DNA from 2 places in the Synechococcus sp. MIT S9507 genome. Region 2 is predicted to be linked to the other one. Evidence: predicted binding sites of a transcription regulator. Region 2 holds the regulator's gene; the other holds the start of a gene.
What was found. The regulator HrcA, encoded in region 2, represses chaperone genes, less so after heat shock. The targets are predictions, from matches to a motif close to TTAGCACTCNNNNNNNNNGAGTGCTAA.

Region 1 (10,350 bases), 290 kb from region 2:
CTCGGCGATCGCGCTTTTCGAGCAATACTGTCTGCGTGCTTCTTCAGTGCTTGCTGTTGATTCCTCCGAGGCTTACTCAGGCGAGGTGTCTCTCGCTCCCTCTCATGCATCGTCTTATTCGCCTTCTCGGCTCTGTTCATTTGCTTCCTTCGCCGACTATCTGAGCGAGTTGTCGGCCAAGGCTTATTCCTTGCCTGCATCAGGCGTTTTCACTTCGGGTTTTGGACCACGCTGGTCACGGCACCATTCAGGTATTGATATCGCGAATTACATCGGAACAGCCATTCGTGCTTCACGGTCCGGCCGTGTGGTTTTCTCAGGATTTTTAGGTGCCTATGGGTTGATGATTGAAATTGAACATCCTGATGGCTACAGAACGCGTTATGCGCATTGCAACGAGAGTTTTGTTCAGGTTGGTGACATCGTCGGGAAAAGTGATCTGATTGCGAGGATGGGTAATACAGGCCGCAGCACTGGACCGCATCTTCACTTCGAGATCAGAACCCCCAAGAATGTTGCTCTTGATCCTGCTTCGTACCTGCAGGGACTTGTAATTAATGAGGAAATTGGGGTTTAGTGGCGCATTGAGCCAGTGGTCAATTGCGGTTGAGTTGGCTCAAAAAATAGTGATAGCTATCTGGCCACTCCGTAAACCACTGATAAATTTGTCGAGGCATTGCCTCTAATTGTGCTGATAACTTTTTTCTCCCAGAAGTGAATTAATTCTGGTTGATGGCTGCCTGCGCACGAGCTCTTGCTCGATCAAGGCTTTGCTGGGCTTTCACTTTCTCGGGTGAGGTCGGCTGACCTTCCAGTTTGCTCACGGCTGCGCGTGCAGCCTGCAGTTCTGTTTCAGCAGAACTGCCATCGATTGAGCTACCCATCTCAGCAGAGTTCACCAACACCGTGACGTCGTCAGCTTCCACTTCAGCGAACCCACCCATCAGTGCGATGGATTTCCAGCTTCCGTCCGCACGAACACGAAGTACGCCGACATCAAGTGCCGCCAGAAGTGAAACGTGACCTGGAAGGATGCCCAGCTGTCCGGTGGTGCTTGGGAGGATCACCTCATCAGCAGAACCATCGAACACGCTCTGGTCTGGTGCCAGCACGCGGAGGGTGAGGGACATGGAGATGGAATGTTTGGGTTAAAAGCGTTGAGTGAAGTGAAAATTCAGGGGCATGAATGCCATGCCCCGATCATGATCACTTGGCTTCTTCGGCCATCTTTGCGGCCTTGGCCTTGACCTCATCGATGTTGCCAACGAGATAGAAAGCCTGTTCTGGGAGGTGATCCAGCTCGCCGGCGAGAATCTGATTGAAACCACTGATGGTTTCCTCGAGTTTCACGTATTTGCCGGACATGCCAGTGAAGATCTCAGCTACAAAGAAAGGCTGAGAGAGGAACTTCTCAATTTTGCGGGCACGATCAACGGTGCGGCGATCATCCTCGGAGAGTTCATCGAGACCGAGGATGGCAATGATGTCCTGCAGTTCCTTGTACCGCTGCAGGGTGGACTGAACGCTGCGAGCAGTGCGGTAATGCTCGTCACCCACAACTGCGGGCTGAAGCATGGTGCTGGTGGAGTCGAGGGGGTCAACCGCTGGATAGATGCCCTTGGATGCAAGGCCACGGTTCAGCACTGTGGTGGCATCGAGGTGAGCGAATGTGGTGGCTGGCGCCGGATCAGTCAGGTCGTCAGCAGGAACATAAACCGCCTGGATCGAGGTGATGGAGCCCTCGAGGGTGGAGGTGATTCGTTCCTGAAGTTCACCGACGTCGGTTCCGAGGGTCGGCTGGTAGCCCACAGCTGATGGCATCCGTCCAAGAAGTGCGGAGACTTCAGAGCCTGCTTGCACAAAACGGAAGATGTTGTCGATGAACAGCAGCACATCCTGCTTGTTCACGTCGCGGAAATGCTCAGCCATCGTCAGAGCTGACAGGCCGACACGCATGCGTGCGCCCGGGGGCTCGTTCATCTGGCCGTAGCAGAGCGCCACTTTCGACTTGGAGAGGTCATCGGCGTTGATCACGCCGGAATCCTTGAATTCCTCGTACAGATCATTGCCTTCACGGGTGCGTTCACCCACACCACCGAATACGGAAACACCACCGTGTTCCTTGGCGATGTTGTTGATCAGTTCCTGAATCAGCACGGTCTTGCCGACACCTGCACCACCGAAGAGGCCAACTTTTCCACCCTGGCGATAAGGAGCCAGGAGATCGATCACCTTGATGCCGGTCTCAAAGACCTTCGGTTTGGTCTCAAGTTCAGTCAGCTTCGGTGCCGAGCGGTGAATCGGAGCTGTCGCATCCGACTTCACGGGACCCTGTTCGTCAACAGGCTCGCCCAGAACATTGAAGATGCGACCCAGTGTTCCTTCGCCGACAGGCACTGAAATCGGTGCGCCTGTGTCGATGGCTTCCATGCCACGGACAAGCCCGTCGGTGGCGCTCATGGCCACGGCACGGACCCTGTGATCACCAAGCAGCTGCTGGACCTCAGCAGTCAGAGCGACCGCCTGGCCGGCGGTGTTGGTGGCTTCAATGCGGAGAGCGTTGAGAATTTTGGGCAGCTTGCCGGCGGGGAATTCCACGTCCAGAACCGGGCCAATCACCTGGCGGACAACGCCCTTGGTACCGGCGGAGGCGGGAGCAGCAGCGGCCATAAGTAAGGGGGTGTGGGAGGGGAGCGTCTAGAGCAATCCCGTCCTGAGCGGGGCAACGATACCACCGTCATGTGAAAGGGGGGTGTTGTTCGGTCACCCGCACGCTTGTCCCGTGGCCGAAGTGCAGAACCCGGACATAGGTTGGCACTCGACGACCTTGAGTGCCAGCTCGAGTCGCATCGGCGCTTCGGCGCACTGTCCCTGCTCTGCAAGAACCCATGGCAGCTGTATCTCTCAGCGTCTCAACTGTTAAGCCCCTCGGCGATCGCGTTTTCGTCAAGGTTTCGGAATCGGAGGAGAAAACTTCCGGCGGCATCCTGCTTCCCGACACAGCCAAGGAAAAGCCCCAGGTGGGTGAAGTCGTTCAGGTTGGCCCCGGCAAGCGCAACGACGACGGTTCACGCCAGTCCCCCGAAGTGGGCGTCGGAGACAAGGTCCTCTACAGCAAGTACGCAGGCACCGACATCAAGCTCGGAAGCGATGAATTCGTGCTCCTGTCTGAGAAGGACATCCTTGCCATCGTCAACTGACCGGCCTCCGGCTGCCCCGCGCCTCTGACAGGCCGGCAGTCATTCACTCAACCCTTCCCATTCATTCCCGCCCCCATGGCAAAACGCATCATCTACAATGAGAACGCACGCCGCGCTCTCGAAAAGGGCATCGACATCCTCGCCGAATCCGTTGCTGTCACCCTTGGCCCCAAGGGTCGCAACGTTGTTCTTGAAAAGAAGTTCGGTGCACCTCAGATCATCAATGACGGCGTCACCATCGCCAAGGAGATCGAACTCGAGGACCACATCGAGAACACCGGCGTTGCTCTGATTCGTCAGGCCGCATCCAAGACCAATGACGCAGCAGGTGACGGCACCACCACAGCCACCGTTCTGGCACATGCCATGGTCAAGGCTGGTCTGCGCAATGTTGCCGCCGGTGCCAACGCCATCACTCTGAAAAAGGGCATTGACAAGGCGTCGGATTTTCTGGTCGACAAGATCAAGGAAAATGCCAAGCCGATTGCTGACAGCAATGCCATCGCCCAGGTGGGCACCATCTCCGCCGGCAACGACGAGGAAGTTGGTCGGATGATCGCCGATGCCATGGACAAGGTCGGCAAGGAAGGCGTGATTTCCCTGGAAGAGGGCAAGTCGATGACCACCGAACTGGAGGTCACTGAGGGTATGCGCTTCGACAAGGGGTACATCTCCCCTTATTTCGCCACTGACACGGAGCGAATGGAAGCCGTCCTCGATGAGCCCTACATCCTGCTCACCGACAAAAAAATCGGTCTCGTGCAGGATCTCGTACCCGTCCTCGAGCAGATTGCCCGCACTGGCAAGCCCCTGCTGATCATCGCTGAGGACATTGAGAAGGAAGCTCTTGCCACTCTGGTGGTGAACCGCCTGCGCGGTGTTTTGAATGTGGCTGCCGTCAAGGCCCCCGGTTTCGGTGACCGCCGCAAGGCCATGCTGGAAGACATGGCTGTGCTGACCAATGGTCAGCTGATCACCGAAGACGCCGGTCTGAAGCTTGAGAACGCCAAGATCGAGATGCTGGGCACTGCCCGTCGCGTGACCATCAACAAGGACACCACAACTATCGTGGCCGAAGGCAACGACGTGGCCGTGAAAGCCCGTTGCGAGCAGATCCGGAAGCAGATGGATGAAACCGAGTCCACCTACGACAAGGAGAAGCTTCAGGAGCGACTTGCAAAGCTGGCTGGTGGCGTTGCTGTGGTGAAGGTGGGTGCTGCCACTGAAACCGAGATGAAGGACAAGAAGCTTCGCCTTGAGGATGCCATCAATGCGACCAAGGCTGCTGTTGAAGAAGGCATCGTTCCCGGAGGTGGTACCACCCTTGCTCATCTGGCTCCCACGCTTGAGCAGTGGGCCTCATCCAGCCTGGAGGGTGAAGAGCTGATCGGAGCCAACATCGTTGCGGCTGCTCTGACTGCACCGCTGATGCGCATCGCTGAGAACGCAGGAGTCAACGGCGCGGTAGTCGCTGAAAATGTGAAGGCCAAGACCTTCAATGACGGTTACAACGCTGCCAACGGCGACTATGTCGACATGCTGGCTGCCGGCATTGTGGATCCAGCGAAAGTGACCCGTTCCGGTCTGCAGAACGCTGCCTCAATCGCAGGCATGGTGCTGACCACGGAGTGCATCGTTGCTGATCTTCCCGAGAAGAAGGAAGCTGCACCAGCAGGTGGTGGCATGGGTGGTGGCGACTTCGACTACTGAGTCGCGGCTTTTCCTGCAGTTTCGCTCAGGCGACCCGTCAAACCCCGCTCTTGCGGGGTTTTTTTGTGCTCGTTGCAGGGCCTCTAAGGTCTCTCAACTATTGCCAAGGGCTAACGCCTTGGGTCGAGATCCTGGGGTGTGAGTTGTGTGCTGCTCAGGGCCGGCGGCATTGTGGCTTCTGCTGTAAAAAAAGCACTGATTCAGGCTGCGGCGTCTCTTCGCGGGCATGGTCTGCCATCCTTCGAGAGGTAAGAGGCTGACACTCTGAGGAATAATGTTCCTTAACGCGATGAGGGGGCTTATCCGCGACGCGACGGCTTCCCTGAATGTCCCGAGGGCCTGAGGTCGCTGGACCTGGAAATGTCGGCTCTTTGATTCAGTTCAGCCAGCCGGCACTCAGTATCACAGCCAGTGTGAGAAAGACGGCCAGAGTGGTCCAGGTGATGCGGTTGAGAGTTGCTTCCGCGCTGCTGGCACTTGTAAACGAGGTGCTGCCACTGGCTGCAAGCCCGCCCATGCCATCACCCTTGGGGCTGTGCAGCAGAACGAAGAGAATCAGCAAAAGGCCACTGCTGATCCAAATCCAGGAAAGAACGGTGGTGATCATCTGCAGATTTTATGCCCGAGCCGGTCAGACTGGCTGTGGCAGGCGAGCGCTTGAGGGCACAGGGGTCTCGATTGGTTCAATCAGAGTGCTGCCGGTCATGGCCTCGGGTTTCTGAAGGCCAAGCAGTTGCAGAAGAGTCGGTGCGATATCAGCAAGCCCGCCGTTGTCCCGCAGGCGGATAGCGTTGCCCATGCCATGCAGCTTTCTGCGTTCGCCCTCCACAAGAATCAATGGAACCGGATTGGTGGTATGGGCTGTCCAGGCCTGTCCGTCGTCGCCCTGCATCCGCTCGGCGTTGCCATGGTCTGCGGTGATGATCATCGTTCCGCCCATGCGTCCCACAGCATCTAGAAGCCTTCCGATGCAATGGTCAACGGTTTCGATCGCCTCAGTGGCAGCCTCCATCACGCCGGTATGCCCAACCATGTCGGGGTTGGCGTAGTTGATCACCACCAGGGAGTAGATCCCTTTCTCGATGGCTTCAATGCAGCTCACAGTGAGAGTGTCGGCATTCATGGCCGGGGCCTGGTCGTAAGTGGCCACGCGTGGGGAAGGCACGAGGTGTCGATCTTCCCCCTCGAGCGGCTGCTCAACGCCACCGTTCATGAAATACGTGACGTGGGGATACTTTTCGGTTTCAGCTGTTCTGTACTGGCGCAGTCCTCTTGAGGCCACCACCTGACCCAGCAGGTCATCCAGGGATTCCGGTGGGAAGGCCACTTCCACCGGCAGGCCGGCCTCATACTGCGTGAAGGTGACCACGTCCAGCTGAGGTTGATGGGGGCGTTCGAAATCGGAAAAGTCCGCTCGGGCCAGACACTGAATGATCTGGCGAGCCCGATCGGGTCTGAAGTTGAACATCAGCAAGGCATCGCCATCGTTCAGATAGGTCGGTTGCAGACGTGTCGGTTCCACGAACTCGTCGGTGATACCGCTGTCGTAACTGGCCTGTAGCGCTTCAGCTGCTGACAGAGAGCTCAACGCAACGTCAGGAGAGGTCAGCAGCTCATGGGAGCGGGCTGTGCGCTCCCAGCGCCTATCTCGGTCCATGGCCCAGTAACGACCGCACAGGCTGGCGATTTCACCCACTCCACTGACCTGAATCGCTTTCTCAATCTGTTTCAGATATGTCGGAGCACTTTGGGTCGGTGTATCACGTCCATCGGTGATCGCGTGGATCGCAACGTGTTTCAGACCTTCGTCGGCCGCCCAGTGCAGCAGACCGCACAGATGGTCCACATGGCTGTGCACGCCGCCATCCGAACAGAGCCCAAGTAAGTGAAGCGTGCCGTTGCTCGCTCGAAGCCGTTCAGCCAGTTCACGGAGCTTCGGAACGTCTCTGAGCTGGTTGGCGCGCACCGTGTCGCCGATGCGCACGAGTTCCTGGCGAATGATTCTGCCAGCACCGATGGTGAGATGCCCTACCTCGGAATTGCCCATCTGTCCATCGGGCAATCCCACATAGGAACCGCTCGCCTGAATCAATGTCTGGGGATAGGCGTGTCGAAGAGCGTCAATGACGGGGGTGCGTGCTGCTTGGATGGCGTTGTGATCTGCTTCTGTGCGCTCGCCCCAGCCATCCAGGATCGCAAGGACAACAGGAGCGATGGATCGCTCCTTGCCTGGTCGTCCCGCATGGCGATCAACAACGTTCACTCAGCCCTATCCGTTCTTAAGGTCTTCTCTAGATTCATAAGTTACCCCCGGATCCGGCCCTTGGTGAACTCTTTGGTTCACCAAGGTCAGCTTTTGCGGATCTCAAGGGTGATATCCGACATACAGTCATCAGTCGCATTAAGTCGGTCATGGTGACGCCTGGGAACGGTGAACGGATCGAGATTCTTTCCGCCGAGGATGTCGGCAGAACTCTTTCGCGGCTGGCCTCCCAGGTTCTTGAATGCGTGGGGGATGTTGAGCAGTTGCTGCTGCTGGGGATACCCACCAGGGGTGTTCAGCTTTCAGCGGTACTGGCACGCTTCCTTCAGGAGCAGAGCGGCAAGGTGATTGCTCAGGGAACACTGGATCCCACCTTTCATCGCGATGATCTCGAGCGGGTTGCCATGAGGCCCGTTCAAGCGACCGAGTTGCCTGTGAGTGTCGAAGGACGCGATGTTCTGCTGGTCGATGATGTGATTTTCACCGGCCGCACCGTGCGTGCAGCTCTCGAGGCGATCCAGGCCTGGGGGCGGCCACGCCGCGTGATGCTGCTGGTGATGGTGGACCGCGGTCATCGGGAGTTGCCGATTCAGCCGGATTTCTGTGGTCGGTCCGTTCCCACCAGGCGGACCGAAACCATCGAGCTCAGACTGCTGGATGTGGATGGTGAGGAGGGTGTTTTTCTGCGGAGTGTTCAGGGGCGGAACTGAATCACCTCCCCGTCCAAAAAGCCTTAAAAGCACACGAAAGCCACAAGTTCAGGCCGGCTTGGGCTGGTGGAACCCCCTCTACATGGCGTCAGTGACCTGATCGCATTTCCTCCGCTGCCCTTCCAGCTGAAGGCTTCACCCGGTGTTGGGCGGGCGATTGTGAACAGCCCCTATCAGCTCTCAAGAACCTCTTCGCCAGTCTGCAATTGCCATTGATTCCATTGGGATTGATCTCGTCACGGTCTCTTCGCCTTGCAGAGGCTCTCCGGTCCTTCCTCAACCAGAACACCGCCTAGATCAGCACACCCTGCGATGAAGGCGCTCCATGGGTCCATGCCGCCTGACAGACGCTCTTCCACAGCAGAATTGAGTTGTTCAGGATCGACGGTGTGGGCCGGCAACGCCCCATGGCTGTGATGTTCCTGACGATCGCGCAGATTCTTGATGGCTTCCTCAACCTGTCTGCGGAGAGGCAGGGAATGGGTCTGCCACCAGGGGTGGTCCAGTTGATTGAGAACGCTCAGTGCTTCCCACCACTGTTGTCGTTGCACTTTGTCCTGCAGTCGTTCGTGATCAACCTTGTTGCGGTTCCAGGTTTCGCGCAGGCTGTCGCTGAGCTGTGTACCGGGTCTCTGGCCTTTTTGTTCCAGTGGACTGAGGGTGACGAGGGCCTGTTCGAGATCTCCCGCCCTGAACTGATCCAGTGCCCGCTCGCGCAGGACCTGGCGCCACTTGAGCAATCTTGAACGGTCGCTGCTGCGCTGTTCTTCACTGCCCACATTGGAGTTGACAAGCTGAGCCTGCAGGTTGAGGGCCTGGCTGCTGTCGCCTCGCTCCCAGGCGAGTTCAGCCTGGCGACGACGGCAGACCGCCTGCTCGATGGGCGCCTCCCGGTCCAGCCAACGGAGTGCTGCCAGCTGTTCTCCGTAACGCAGGCAGGACTGAAGATCTCCCCTGGATGCCGCTTCACGCAGTCGACCCGGTAACTGTTGTTCCCACCAGTAGGCAAAAACGCAAAGTCCTGCGACACCACCCAGTGTGGCGATCAGCCAGAACCTCGGGAGATGGCGACGCAGCGCCAAGGGTGGTCAGGAAATCAAGAGCACTCTTTCTATGGATGACATCGCCGATGCACACGGCTTTGTGGACGGCGCGATCACCGCACGCTCCCGAGTGGTCTGCTCTCAAGGCTCTCACCGGTTCGCAGATCCTCTCCCTCCAGGATCAGTTCCGCCTGATCATTGAGGTGGAAACGAAGTTTCAGGCAATCTTCTCCAGGCTGTCCCGGGGGATCCAAAGGGAGCTCACAGGCGGTGTCAGGCCTCCTGGTTACTTCTTCCCATCCATCGGACTTTTCAATGACCTGAGGCAGGCCATTGACCATCACCACCTCATGTCTTGTCTCCCCTCTCGACTCGCCGAGCACCAGCTCGAGCGACTGCTGGTCATGACCGCTGGCGCTCAGGATCAGTTCAAGCGGTTTGCTGGAGGGCCAGGGTTGTCCGGGGAGAAACAGCGGATGCCAGTGGTGGGTGTTGCTGCGCTGGTTCCAGCAGCGCAGTGAGATTCCGCGCTGCAGCAGATCCTGCATGCGAACGCCGGGAGTGAGGCTCAGGGCACCGCAGGCCACTGCCTCCATCGGAGGTGGTGTCAGCAGTGGTGTGGGTGAAAGTTTTTCGGTCAGCCAGTCGCGCAGCTGGGGCAGATGGGCCCCTCCTCCGACCACCACCACCGCGTCAAGTTCCTCGGCCGGGCAGCCGTTGAGTTCCGCATCGCGCAACGTTTTGCTGAGAAGTCCATCAAGAGCGTCAAAGAATCCTCGCTCCAGCAACAGTCGGCTGAATCTGTGTCGATTCATCGAAAGCTTGAGTGGTGCCGCGAGATCCTGACCATTCGCTGTTTCCAGGAGGTTCTCCCGTTGCGGGATCTCGGGATCGCTGAGGCGGCATTTCAGACGTTCCGCCGCATTCAGAAGAGTCATCAGCCCATCACCTTCCTCAGGCAGGCCCTCTGGACAGAGTTCGTCAAGAATCCAGCGATCGAGATCCCTTCCGCCCAGGTTGATGCCCGCTTTCCCGAGAACCTTGGCCTGACGCACCGCCTGGCGGCTGTTGGTGAGGTTCTGGCCGCGGAAGCGAAGCAGCTGGGCCACCGGAGCAGCACGACCCTCACCGCCTTCAAGGGCCACCAGGGACAGATCCAGAGTGCCTCCACCGAGGTCGACCACAAGGAGCTTGGAACCCGCTTCCAGCCCAGCTCCAAGGGCGGCTGCCGTCGGTTCATCGACCATGGCGATCTCTGCGACTTGCATTGGCTCGCAGGCTTTGAGAAGCCAGTCGCGGTAGCCGGAGCCCTGATCCACTGGGGCTGTCAGCACGAGTCGCTCGATCAAAAGACCAGGTGGCATCCGCTTCCAGATTTCAGTCAGAAGCCGCGCCCCTGCCTGCTCCGGGCTGAGCCGTCTCTC
Region 2 (10,350 bases):
CCTTGTCGGTGAGCTTGCTGTAGCTGGACGAAGCGGACATGAGGATTCAGCTTTCTTGGGCCGCCATTCTCCCTCAGCTTCAATCGTCCTCAGCCACCAGCGCGCCTGGGTCGGTATCCCTCCTTCGTGAGCAGTTCCAGTGCGAGCTCCACCTGATCGCCCTGAAGTTCGATCAGACCGTCTTTTGCTGTGCCACCGCTGCCGATCCTTGTCTTGAGTTTCTTCAGAAGTGCTTTGAGTTCGTTTGGGTCGAGCTCCAGACCCCGGATCACCGTCACTGTCTTGCCGCCCTTCCCTCCTCGGGTCGGCTGCACGCGAACGATCTGCTGGGATTTTGCGGTCGGTTGCTTTGCGGGACCGCTCGGCCGCTGCAGACTGTCTGTGTTGCTGAATTCCTGCCAACCGCCTTTCGGCATCGCTTCCGCGCATCCGACCCCATCCTGCCGTTCCCGTGATGACCGACTCCGCGTCCACGCCTCGATGGGCTGACTCAAGCCAGGGCCTTGGTCGCTGGATCGAGCGTTTGATCGGTGTCGCTCTGCTGAGGCGCCCGCTGTTCTTTCAGGCACGTCAGCTGATTATCCGAACCGCGGAACGCAAAGGCATTCCCTGGAGACTCCGTCGCCGGGAACTGCAGAAGGCTCCAGCACCGTTGTTATCGAGCACCATCACTCCCGGCCTTGTGCCGCCCGACTACTACGTGGCTCGTTTCCACGCCTACGAACAGGGCAATCTCTGCTGGCAGGCCGCTGCTGAAGCGGAGCAGGCCACCGATGCAATGGCCCTTCGCATCTGGCCGGAGGAGGCGCTCGCACCGTCTGTGGCCCAGTCCCGTCTGAGGGATGAGATCCACCGCGCTGTTGCGCCCGTGCTGAACGGATCCATTGCTCAGGTGCTCGATCTTGGCTGTTCCGTGGGAGTGAGCACGCTGCATCTCGCCCGCTGGTTATCTGAGCGGGCGAAGCAGCGCCGGGAGCCGCCACCAAGGATTCAGGGCCTGGATCTTTCTCCCGACATGCTTGCGGTGGCCCGTGTGCGTGATCGGGAGGGACTCGTGGATGGCTGGTTGCATGCAGCGGCGGAGAACACGGGTCTGGCGGATGCCTCCTTTGATCTGATCAGTCTCCAGTTCGTCTGCCATGAGCTGCCGCAGGACGCCACCCATGCCGTGCTGGGGGAGGCTGCTCGATTGTTACGGCCAGGAGGCGCTCTGGTGATGGTGGATCAGGATCCAGCCTCCTCCGTGCTTCAGCGGCTTCCGGCGGCCGTGGCCACATTGCTCAAAAGCACCGAGCCCTACATCGAGCAGTACTTCAGCCTCGACATGGCTGCGGCCCTGCGGGAGGCAGGGTTCCGGAATCTTCAAATCAGTGCCTGTGATCCACGGCATCGCGTGATTGCCTGCTTACGCTGAGCCAACGCTTCAAAGGCCGCGCGCGCGGTCAGTTGCACCTTGACCAGCACCCTGCCACCCAAGCCCACCGCTCAGGATCTGGCCGTCAGCTCCAGGCCTGCCTCCTCGGGGCGTTTCGGCCGTTTCGGTGGTCAGTACGTGCCCGAGACTCTGATGCCTGCCCTGGCTGAGCTCGAGACTGCCGCGGCTGAGGCCTGGAACGACCCTGCTTTCACCTCAGAGCTCAACCGCCTGCTGCGCAACTATGTGGGCAGGGCCACGCCTCTTTACGAGGCTGAGCGCCTCACCGCGCACTATCGCCGCAGTGACGGCGGACCCAGGATCTGGTTGAAGCGTGAGGACCTCAACCACACCGGCGCCCACAAAATCAACAACGCGCTCGGGCAGGCGCTGCTGGCCCTGCGAATGGGCAAAAAGCGGATCATTGCCGAAACAGGAGCTGGTCAGCACGGAGTTGCGACCGCCACGGTCTGCGCCCGCTTCGGCCTGGAATGTGTGGTGTACATGGGTGCTGAAGACATGCGCCGTCAGGCTCTGAATGTGTTCCGCATGCGTCTTCTTGGTGCCAGCGTTCAGCCTGTGACCGCCGGCACTGCCACGCTCAAGGACGCCACCAGTGAGGCCATCCGTGACTGGGTCACGAATGTGGAGACCACCCACTACATCCTCGGGTCCGTGGCAGGTCCCCACCCCTATCCGATGCTGGTTCGAGATTTCCACGCAGTGATCGGAGAGGAGGCCAGGGAACAGTGCCAGCAGGCCTTTGGTCGTTTGCCGGACGTGCTCATGGCCTGCGTTGGTGGGGGGTCCAACGCCATGGGTCTGTTTCACCCCTTTGTGGAGTGCAGCGATGTGCGTCTGATCGGAGTTGAGGCCGCCGGTGATGGCGTCGCCACAGGTCGTCATGCCGCCACGATGACCGAAGGCAGGGTCGGCGTGCTTCACGGTGCCATGAGCCTGTTGCTACAGGACCAGGACGGACAGGTTCAGGAAGCTCATTCGATCAGCGCCGGGCTCGACTATCCCGGTGTCGGTCCTGAACACAGCTATCTGCGTGAGATCGGCAGGGCCGAGTACGGCGCCGTCACCGATGCTGAAGCGCTCCAGGCGCTGCAGCTTGTGAGCCGACTGGAGGGAATCATTCCCGCCCTCGAGACAGCGCATGCATTCGCCTGGCTGGAGACCCTCTGTCCAACCCTGCCGGATGGCACTGAAGTTGTGTTGAACTGCTCAGGGCGTGGCGACAAGGATGTGAACACGGTCGCCGATCAGCTCGGGGATGCACTCTGAGGGTTCAGGGTGTGTTTCAGCTGAGCAATCGCTCCAGGGTGACTGCGACTGAGTTCACGGCAGCACGGGCTGTCGCGTAGGCCATTCGCATCGGACCGATCAGGGCAACCTGGCCCATGCCCCCGTCTCCGCTGCGATAGCTGGCCTGGACGACCGAGCAGCGGCTGAGGGCTGTTTCGGGATGCTCTCGGCCGATCCACACTCGCCCGTCCGACCGGGCAGGAGCAGGAACAAAGGCTGCCGGATCACTGTCCATCAAATCGAGAAGAGGTCTCACCCTCGCGCTGTCACTGAATTCAGGTTCGGCCACGAGGCGCGACACCCCATGCACCAACGGTGCCTGCTCGATCGGGCGTTGGAAGGGATTCCCGTTCTCAAGTGCATCCTGTAGCGCCCTTCCGCAGGACTGCAGCTGCTGGGGCAGACAGCTCCACTCCAGTTTTCCTCTCTGCACCAGCTGGTCGGAGGTCCAGCGTTCCAGGGCTTCCACCTGACCGGAACTGCCGTGGGGCAAGCGCAGGTTGAGGTGATGGGCCTGGCTGGAATCGCCCACGAGCATCACCAGCAGCCGGTCCTCACTGCGCACCAGGCGAATGGTTCTGAGCTGGCTCTGGGATCGTTGAGGCGGACTGATCAGGCTCATCAGCCCCGTGAAATCCGTCAGCCGGCGTGCCAGCTGCAGTAACAGGTCATCCAGTGCCGCCCAGCGCAGGCTCAGCTGGGTCAATTCCCGCTCGAGGTGATGGGCACCCGCACCAGGCTCAGGCAGAAGGCAGTCCACATAGTGGCGGTAGCCCTGGGGGCTGGGCACCCGCCCCGCCGAGGTGTGTGGCTGGGTCAGGAGTCCACGCTGTTCAAGGGCTCCCATGGCCGAGCGCACCGTTGCCGAGCTCGCTTTGATCCCGAATCGCTGAACTAGAGCCCGGCTGCCAACCGGTTCGATGGTGTCGACGTAGTGGTGGACCGTGGCCTGTAGGACCTCCTGCTGACGGCGGGGCAGCGGCTTCACGGAGCTCAACTCGCGGGTGTGGATCCTACGGAGAATCAGTAAAGGGGAAGGTTCCTGTCATGAATCCACGCCGTTCGTTCAAGCGATGCGGCGTTCAGTAGCGCGGTACTGAGGAATCCACCTCGACGCTCCAGGCGTCAATGCCGCCCTCAAGGTTCCAGACATCCAGTGACGGTCGATTGTCGAGCAGCCAGCAACCGAAATTCCAGCTGCGCACTCCGGCATGGCACAGCACCACGATTGAGCCACCCTGCGGCAGAACCTCATCGATGCTCCCCATCCACTGTTCAGCATCACTCAGCGGCAGATGCCTGACCGGATGTGGAAACGGAGCGATCGTCAGTTCCTGCTGCTCCCGCACATCCACAACGGTCAGATCGGCATTCTGATTGAGCCAGTCGTTCAATTCGCCGGCTTTGAGGGGTTTGGGGGTGGGTCCGTTCATGGCTTCAGTCTGGCTTCGGACTGGCACAGCACAGTGGATGGATAGAAGATGAGCACCATGTGCTTCACCGCCTGTACATGAAAGGGCGCTCGTTCCTGCTGGCTCTGGTCGTTGTGGCGATGGTGCTGCTCACCCTTGCACTCGGTTTTTGGTGGGCCATGGCCCGTCAGAGTCCGCTCCGGATCATGGACCGGTCACTTGAGCTGCCCCGGGCGGCACGTTTCATGCCCACTGATGCGGCCCTGACGCTGCACTGGCTGGTCGACCCCCGTCAGCTGCCTGCCTATGCCCAGGCTGTTGCGCCGGTTCGTCAGCGCCAATTGGTGCATGAAAGCACCCGTCAGCTCAGAGATGGTGCCTTTGCCCTGGCCGGACTTGACTTCAATACCGAGCTGGCCGGCTGGATCGGGCCTGAGATCAGTTTTGCAGTGCTTGACGCTCCTGCTCAGCAGTCCAGTGAACAGCCAAGGGAGGGCTGGGTCCTGGCACTGTCGAGCCGCGATCAAGACGGGGCCAAGCGATTTCTGCAGCGCTTCTGGCAGACCCGCAGCCTGGCAGGCACCGATCTGCAGATCTCCCGTTACAGGGGCATGGGACTGATCAGCGGTCGTGGTGCACTGCTTGGCAGGGATCCACAGCCGATTGCCACCGCCTTGATCGATGACGATCTGCTTTTGCTGGCTTCGGGACGGGGGGTGCTTGAACAGGCGCTTGATGTTTCCCAGCTGGAGAGTCAGCACCAGCTTGGAGATCCTGTCCTCGCTTCTGATCTTCAGAGCTTTGATCGTGGTGCCGCTGTTCTGACTGCCAATCCTGGAGCGATGGACCGCTGGCTGGGGGTCCCTTCAGCGATCGCGGCCCGCGAAGACCTGCAGGGCCTGGTGGCATCGCTGACTCCTCAGGGTTCTGATCTGGCTCTTGATGCCGTGGTCCACTTCCGCGATTCGAGTGTCCCGCTTGCGTCTCAGGTCACGGACAGCGATGCGCTGCTGAGAGAGGCCGGCGGTGATGCGCAGACAGTCGCTCTGCTCTCGAACCCTGCGTCCCTGTTGGCTGCCGAGTCCGAAGAGCCCCTGGCCCAGTGGATCGCCCCCCTTCTGCGGCAGTCGATGGAATCCATCTCCACTGAAGCTGCGGCTGAGGTGGTCGGACTGGATGAGGGGCCTGTCCTTTGGCAGCAGGGTCCTCAGGGCTGGGTGCTGGGCACCCGGCCCAATCGCCCCAACCCGGAGATGGTCGATGGTCGGCTTCAGGAGCTTGGGTTGACCGGCTCGACTCTCGACAGCGAAGGCGAGGCTGTTCAGGTCTGGACCCGTCTTGCTCGTCAGCGACGTCGAGGTGAAGAGTCGCTGCAGGCTGAGCTGGCTGTCGCCCTGGAGCGGCATACCGATGTGAACTGGTGGGCGGAGACCCTCGATGGTTTACGCCGTCGCGGTGAGAACGGTGACCTGATGCAGCGTCAGCAGCAGCTGCAGGCGCTGCAGTCCTCGAGTCAGTCTGCGCTGGCTCAGCAACTGGCTCTCGCCGCGGCTCCTAGTCGCTCACGCCTGGGTCAGTGGCGACCCTGGGAGCTGGTGCAGGGCGTGGCTGGTCGATCACTGCTGCCAGCTGTGCAGGGGCTTGCCATTGCCGCCGGGGGTGACCAGAACGCGGCCTCTGTGCAGGATGAACGTGTGAGCAGCCTGCGTCTGCGTGCGCGACTCCAGCTCGGTTGATCTCTTTCTTCTGCGTCATGGCCTCGCCGTAAAACGGTTGTCGGGCCGTGATCATCCCGATCGTCCCCTGACCGATCGCGGCGTGCGACGAACTCTTGGGGTCGTCCGACAACTGCGGAGGCTTGATGTCGAGGCGGACATGCTGATCAGCAGTCCCTACAGGCGATCCAGGCAAACCGCAGAGCTGGCGATCCAGGCTGGTCTGGCGCCGTCGATCCGCCTGGACTCAGCCCTGGAGCCAGGCGGTGACCCTTGGCCGCTGGTCTCCAGCGTGTCCGGCTCCTGCCTCTTGGTTGGCCATGAGCCGGATCTGAGTTCCATTGCGGCGACCCTGATCGGAGCCCCCACTGGAAGCCTTCGCCTGCGCAAGGCCGGTTACTGCCATCTCCGCTGGCCTGCTGGCCTGAACGACCCTCGCGGCAAGGCTGAACTGCAGGCATTGCTCGGGCCTCGTCTTTTGCTCCCGTGCTCCGTTTAAGTTGCCCTTGCGCTGAAGCGGAGGTTGGTGAGTCAGAACGATGGTGCCGAGATCCGTCATGAGCGAACCGGTCTGGTGTTCCGCCCCGGACTTGAAGGGGTGCCTGCTACGCAGTCATCCATCTGTGACATCGATGGTTATGCAGGCTGCCTGTCCTATCGCGGCTATCCCGTCGACGATCTGGCCACCCATTGCAGCTTTCTCGAGACCACCTACCTGCTGATCTGGGGGCAATTGCCCACCCCTCAGCAGTTACGCGATTTTGAGGACGAAGTGCAGATGCACCGACGCGTGAGTTTCCGCGTCAGAGACATGATGAAGTGCTTCCCCTCCGATGGGCATCCGATGGATGCTCTGCAGTCCAGTGCAGCGTCCCTAGGTCTGTTTTATTCCCGTCGTGCCATCGACGACCCTCAGTACATCTATGACGCGGTTGTTCGGTTGATCGCCAAGATCCCGACCATGGTTGCCGCCTTTCAGCTGATCCGCAAAGGCCAGGACCCCATTCAGCCCCGGGACGATCTGGCGTATTCCGCCAACTTTCTCTACATGCTGATGGAGCGTGAGCCGGATCCCATGGCTTCACGGATCTTCGATCAGTGCCTGATCCTGCATGCGGAACACAGTCTCAATGCCAGCACCTTCAGCGCCCGTGTCACCGCCAGCACTCTCACCGACCCGTACGCGGTTGTCGCCTCCGCAGTCGGCACGCTGGCTGGCCCCCTGCATGGCGGGGCCAATGAAGACGTTCTGGCGATGCTCGAGGAGATCGGCACGCCAGATCGTGCTGCGGGTTACCTCGATGAAGCCATGGCCAGCAAGCGCAAGATCATGGGATTCGGTCATCGTGAATACCGCGTCAAGGATCCCCGTGCTGTGATCCTTCAAGCTCTTGCGGAAAAGATGTTCGACCGCTTTGGTCACGATGAGATGTATGACGTGGCCAGAGCTCTGGAGATGGCTGCGGAAACCCGTCTCGGTCCGAAGGGGATCTATCCCAATGTGGATTTCTATTCCGGACTTGTGTACCGCAAGCTGGGGATTCCCCGAGATCTGTTCACTCCGGTCTTTGCCATCGCAAGAGTGGCCGGATGGCTTGCGCACTGGCGTGAACAGCTTGGTGCCAATCGGATCTTCAGACCATCTCAGATCTACACAGGCAGTGATCTGCGCCAATGGACGCCACTGGAGGCCCGTGTTCCAACCATCACCACTTAAGTTACATTCATCACACCTTTGCTCATGGTGACTCTCTTCGCCACCAGCGCACCGGCTCTGGTCAGTCCAGGCCTTGATCTTGAACGAAGTTTCAGTCAGGCTCTCGAGAGCTTCGGTCTGTCCGAGCAGGCGGCTCGGCTGATCTGGTTGCCACTGCCAATGCTCCTGGTGCTGGTTGCGGCAGTAGTAGGGGTTCTTGTCACCGTTTGGCTTGAACGCAAGATTTCAGCGGCGGTCCAACAGCGCATCGGACCTGAGTATGCGGGTGCACTCGGTGTTCTTCAGCCCCTGGCTGACGGGCTCAAGCTTCTCGTGAAGGAAGACATCATTCCCGCGAGGGCCGACAGTCTGCTGTTCACGCTCGGCCCCGTGCTGGTCGTCGTTCCTGTGATTTTGTCCTGGCTGATCGTTCCTTTCGGTCAGAACCTGCTGATCAGCAATGTGGGCGTGGGCATTTTTCTCTGGATTTCACTCAGCAGCGTTCAGCCGATCGGCCTGCTGATGAGTGGATACGCCTCCAACAACAAATATTCCCTTCTCGGAGGTCTCAGGGCTGCTGCTCAGTCCATCAGCTATGAGATTCCTCTCGCTCTTGCTGTGCTGGCGGTGGTGATGATGAGCAACTCTCTCAGCACCGTCGACATTGTCGATCAGCAGACCGGAGCGGGAATCCTCAGCTGGAACATCTGGCGTCAGCCCGTCGGTTTTCTGATTTTCTGGATCTGTGCCCTGGCGGAGTGCGAACGTCTTCCGTTTGACCTCCCTGAAGCGGAAGAGGAGCTGGTTGCCGGGTATCAGACCGAATACGCCGGAATGAAGTTCGCTCTCTTCTATCTCGGCAGCTACATCAATCTGGTGCTGTCAGCCCTGCTGGTTTCAGTGCTCTACCTCGGGGGTTGGGGTTTCCCCTTGCCCGTGGAATGGCTGGCCGGTTGGCTGGGGCAATCGGTCGACGCCCCTCTGGTTCAGGTGATCACAGGCACAACAGGCATTGTGATGACCGTTCTCAAGGCCTATCTGCTTGTGTTCATCGCGATCCTTCTGCGCTGGTCCACTCCACGGGTTCGGATTGATCAGTTGCTCGATCTCGGCTGGAAATTCCTGTTGCCACTGGCTCTGGTCAATCTGCTTGTGACCGCAGCCCTGAAACTCGCCTTCCCGGTCGCCTTCGGGGGTTAGGTTTAATTACCTAGGCTCTTGTTCCATCGGTCTCTCCGTCCCCCCCCCCCTTCCTCAGGCCATGTTCGGTTTTCTCAAACAGGTTGGTGACTACACCAGAGATGCCGTTGACGCGGCGCGCAACCTCACGCAGGGTCTTGCTGTCACCTTTGACCACATGAAGCGCCGTCCTGTGACGGTGCAGTACCCCTACGAGAAGCTGATCCCCTCTGAGAGATACCGGGGGCGGATTCATTACGAGTTCGACAAGTGCATTGCCTGTGAGGTGTGCGTGCGTGTCTGCCCGATCAATCTGCCCGTGGTGGATTGGGTGATGAACAAAGCCACCAAGAAAAAAGAGCTGAGGAATTACTCGATTGATTTCGGAGTGTGCATCTTCTGCGGAAACTGCGTGGAGTATTGCCCCACCAATTGCCTATCGATGACGGAGGAGTACGAGCTGGCGGCATTTGACCGTCACAGCCTCAACTACGACAACGTTGCCCTGGGGCGTCTTCCCACCAGCGTGACCACCGACCCGTCAGTTCTGCCTCTGCGGGAACTTGCTTACCTTCCTGCCGGCGAAATGGATCCCCACGTCGTGGATCCCGATCGTCCACGTGCCGGTCAGCGTCCCGATCAGGTGCTGGCTGCCATGAAGTCAGCCGCGGCTGTTTCAGCAGTAGATGCGGGAGAATCGACCACGGCGTCCACGGATCGCAAGGAGAGTTCTGAATGACGATCGCAGCATCAACACAACTGATCTGCTTTCTGGTGCTCAGCTCTGTGATTGTGCTGGGAGCGCTCGGAGTGGTGCTGCTCAGCAACATTGTTTATTCCGCGTTCCTGCTTGGGGGTGTCTTCCTTGCAGTGGCAGGTTTGTATTTGCTGCTCAATGCCAGTTTTGTGGCGGCAGCGCAGGTTCTGGTTTATGTCGGAGCTGTGAACGTTCTGATCCTGTTCGCGATCATGCTCGTCAACAAAAAGGAAGATCTTGCACCGATTCCAGGGTTGACGTTGCGTCGCCTGCTTTCCGGTGGCGTCTGTGCAGGCCTCTTTGCTCTTCTGACAAGGGTTGTTCTCACAACCCCTTGGGCTGATGGACCGGAGCCGATCGGCGAAGATGCCACGATCCGAATCGGTGAGCACCTGTTCACTGATTATCTGCTTCCTTTTGAGTTGGCTTCAGTGCTTCTGCTCATGGCCATGATCGGAGCCATTGTGCTGGCTCGACGCGATGTTCAGGCTGTCGATCCAGGGACAGGTGAAGTCGCCGATCAAGGCCTGATTGAAAAGGCCCGGACTCCACTGCTGGTTGATCAACCCCCTTCCTGACCTTCCCCTGCTTCTTGTCATGCTCTCCGAGCTGCTGTCCGGTTCCGTTCCTCTCGAGGCTTATCTGCTTGTCGCAGCAGTGCTGTTCTGCACGGGTGTCTGGGGTCTGATCAACAGTCGCAATGCCGTGAGGGTGCTCATGAGTATCGAGCTGATGCTGAATGCTGTGAACATCAACCTCATGGCTTTTTCGTCCTATGTGGATGGCCAGTTGATCCGCGGTCAGATTTTCTCAGTGTTCGTGATCACTGTTGCTGCGGCTGAAGCTGCCGTTGGTCTGGCCATTCT

Region 1: a site for HrcA is predicted at 2,812-2,838, ahead of groES (co-chaperone GroES). Genes of this name have one in related genera too.

What each region holds. Positions count from the first base shown of each region.
Region 1 is NZ_CP138970.1:1,964,748-1,975,097, forward strand. Features, by position in the region: gene SIB83_RS10255 (M23 family metallopeptidase) at 1-577, shown strand, start outside; gene atpC (ATP synthase F1 subunit epsilon) at 720-1,130, opposite strand; gene atpD (F0F1 ATP synthase subunit beta) at 1,207-2,670, opposite strand; gene groES (co-chaperone GroES) at 2,889-3,200, shown strand; gene groL (chaperonin GroEL) at 3,276-4,910, shown strand; gene secG (preprotein translocase subunit SecG) at 5,287-5,517, opposite strand; gene gpmI (2,3-bisphosphoglycerate-independent phosphoglycerate mutase) at 5,542-7,173, opposite strand; gene pyrR (bifunctional pyr operon transcriptional regulator/uracil phosphoribosyltransferase PyrR) at 7,323-7,883, shown strand; gene SIB83_RS10295 (hypothetical protein) at 8,120-8,965, opposite strand; gene SIB83_RS10300 (Hsp70 family protein) at 9,040-10,350, opposite strand, start outside.
Region 2 is NZ_CP138970.1:1,670,325-1,680,674, forward strand. Features, by position in the region: gene cysC (adenylyl-sulfate kinase) at 1-40, opposite strand, end outside; gene SIB83_RS08745 (translation initiation factor) at 90-416, opposite strand; gene SIB83_RS08750 (class I SAM-dependent methyltransferase) at 455-1,414, shown strand; gene trpB (tryptophan synthase subunit beta) at 1,454-2,704, shown strand; gene hrcA (heat-inducible transcriptional repressor HrcA) at 2,721-3,713, opposite strand; gene SIB83_RS08765 (rhodanese-like domain-containing protein) at 3,808-4,158, opposite strand; gene SIB83_RS08770 (DUF3352 domain-containing protein) at 4,236-5,873, shown strand; gene SIB83_RS08775 (SixA phosphatase family protein) at 5,851-6,351, shown strand; gene SIB83_RS08780 (citrate synthase) at 6,379-7,569, shown strand; gene nuoH (NADH-quinone oxidoreductase subunit NuoH) at 7,594-8,748, shown strand; gene ndhI (NAD(P)H-quinone oxidoreductase subunit I) at 8,810-9,466, shown strand; gene SIB83_RS08795 (NADH-quinone oxidoreductase subunit J) at 9,463-10,062, shown strand; gene nuoK (NADH-quinone oxidoreductase subunit NuoK) at 10,082-10,350, shown strand, end outside.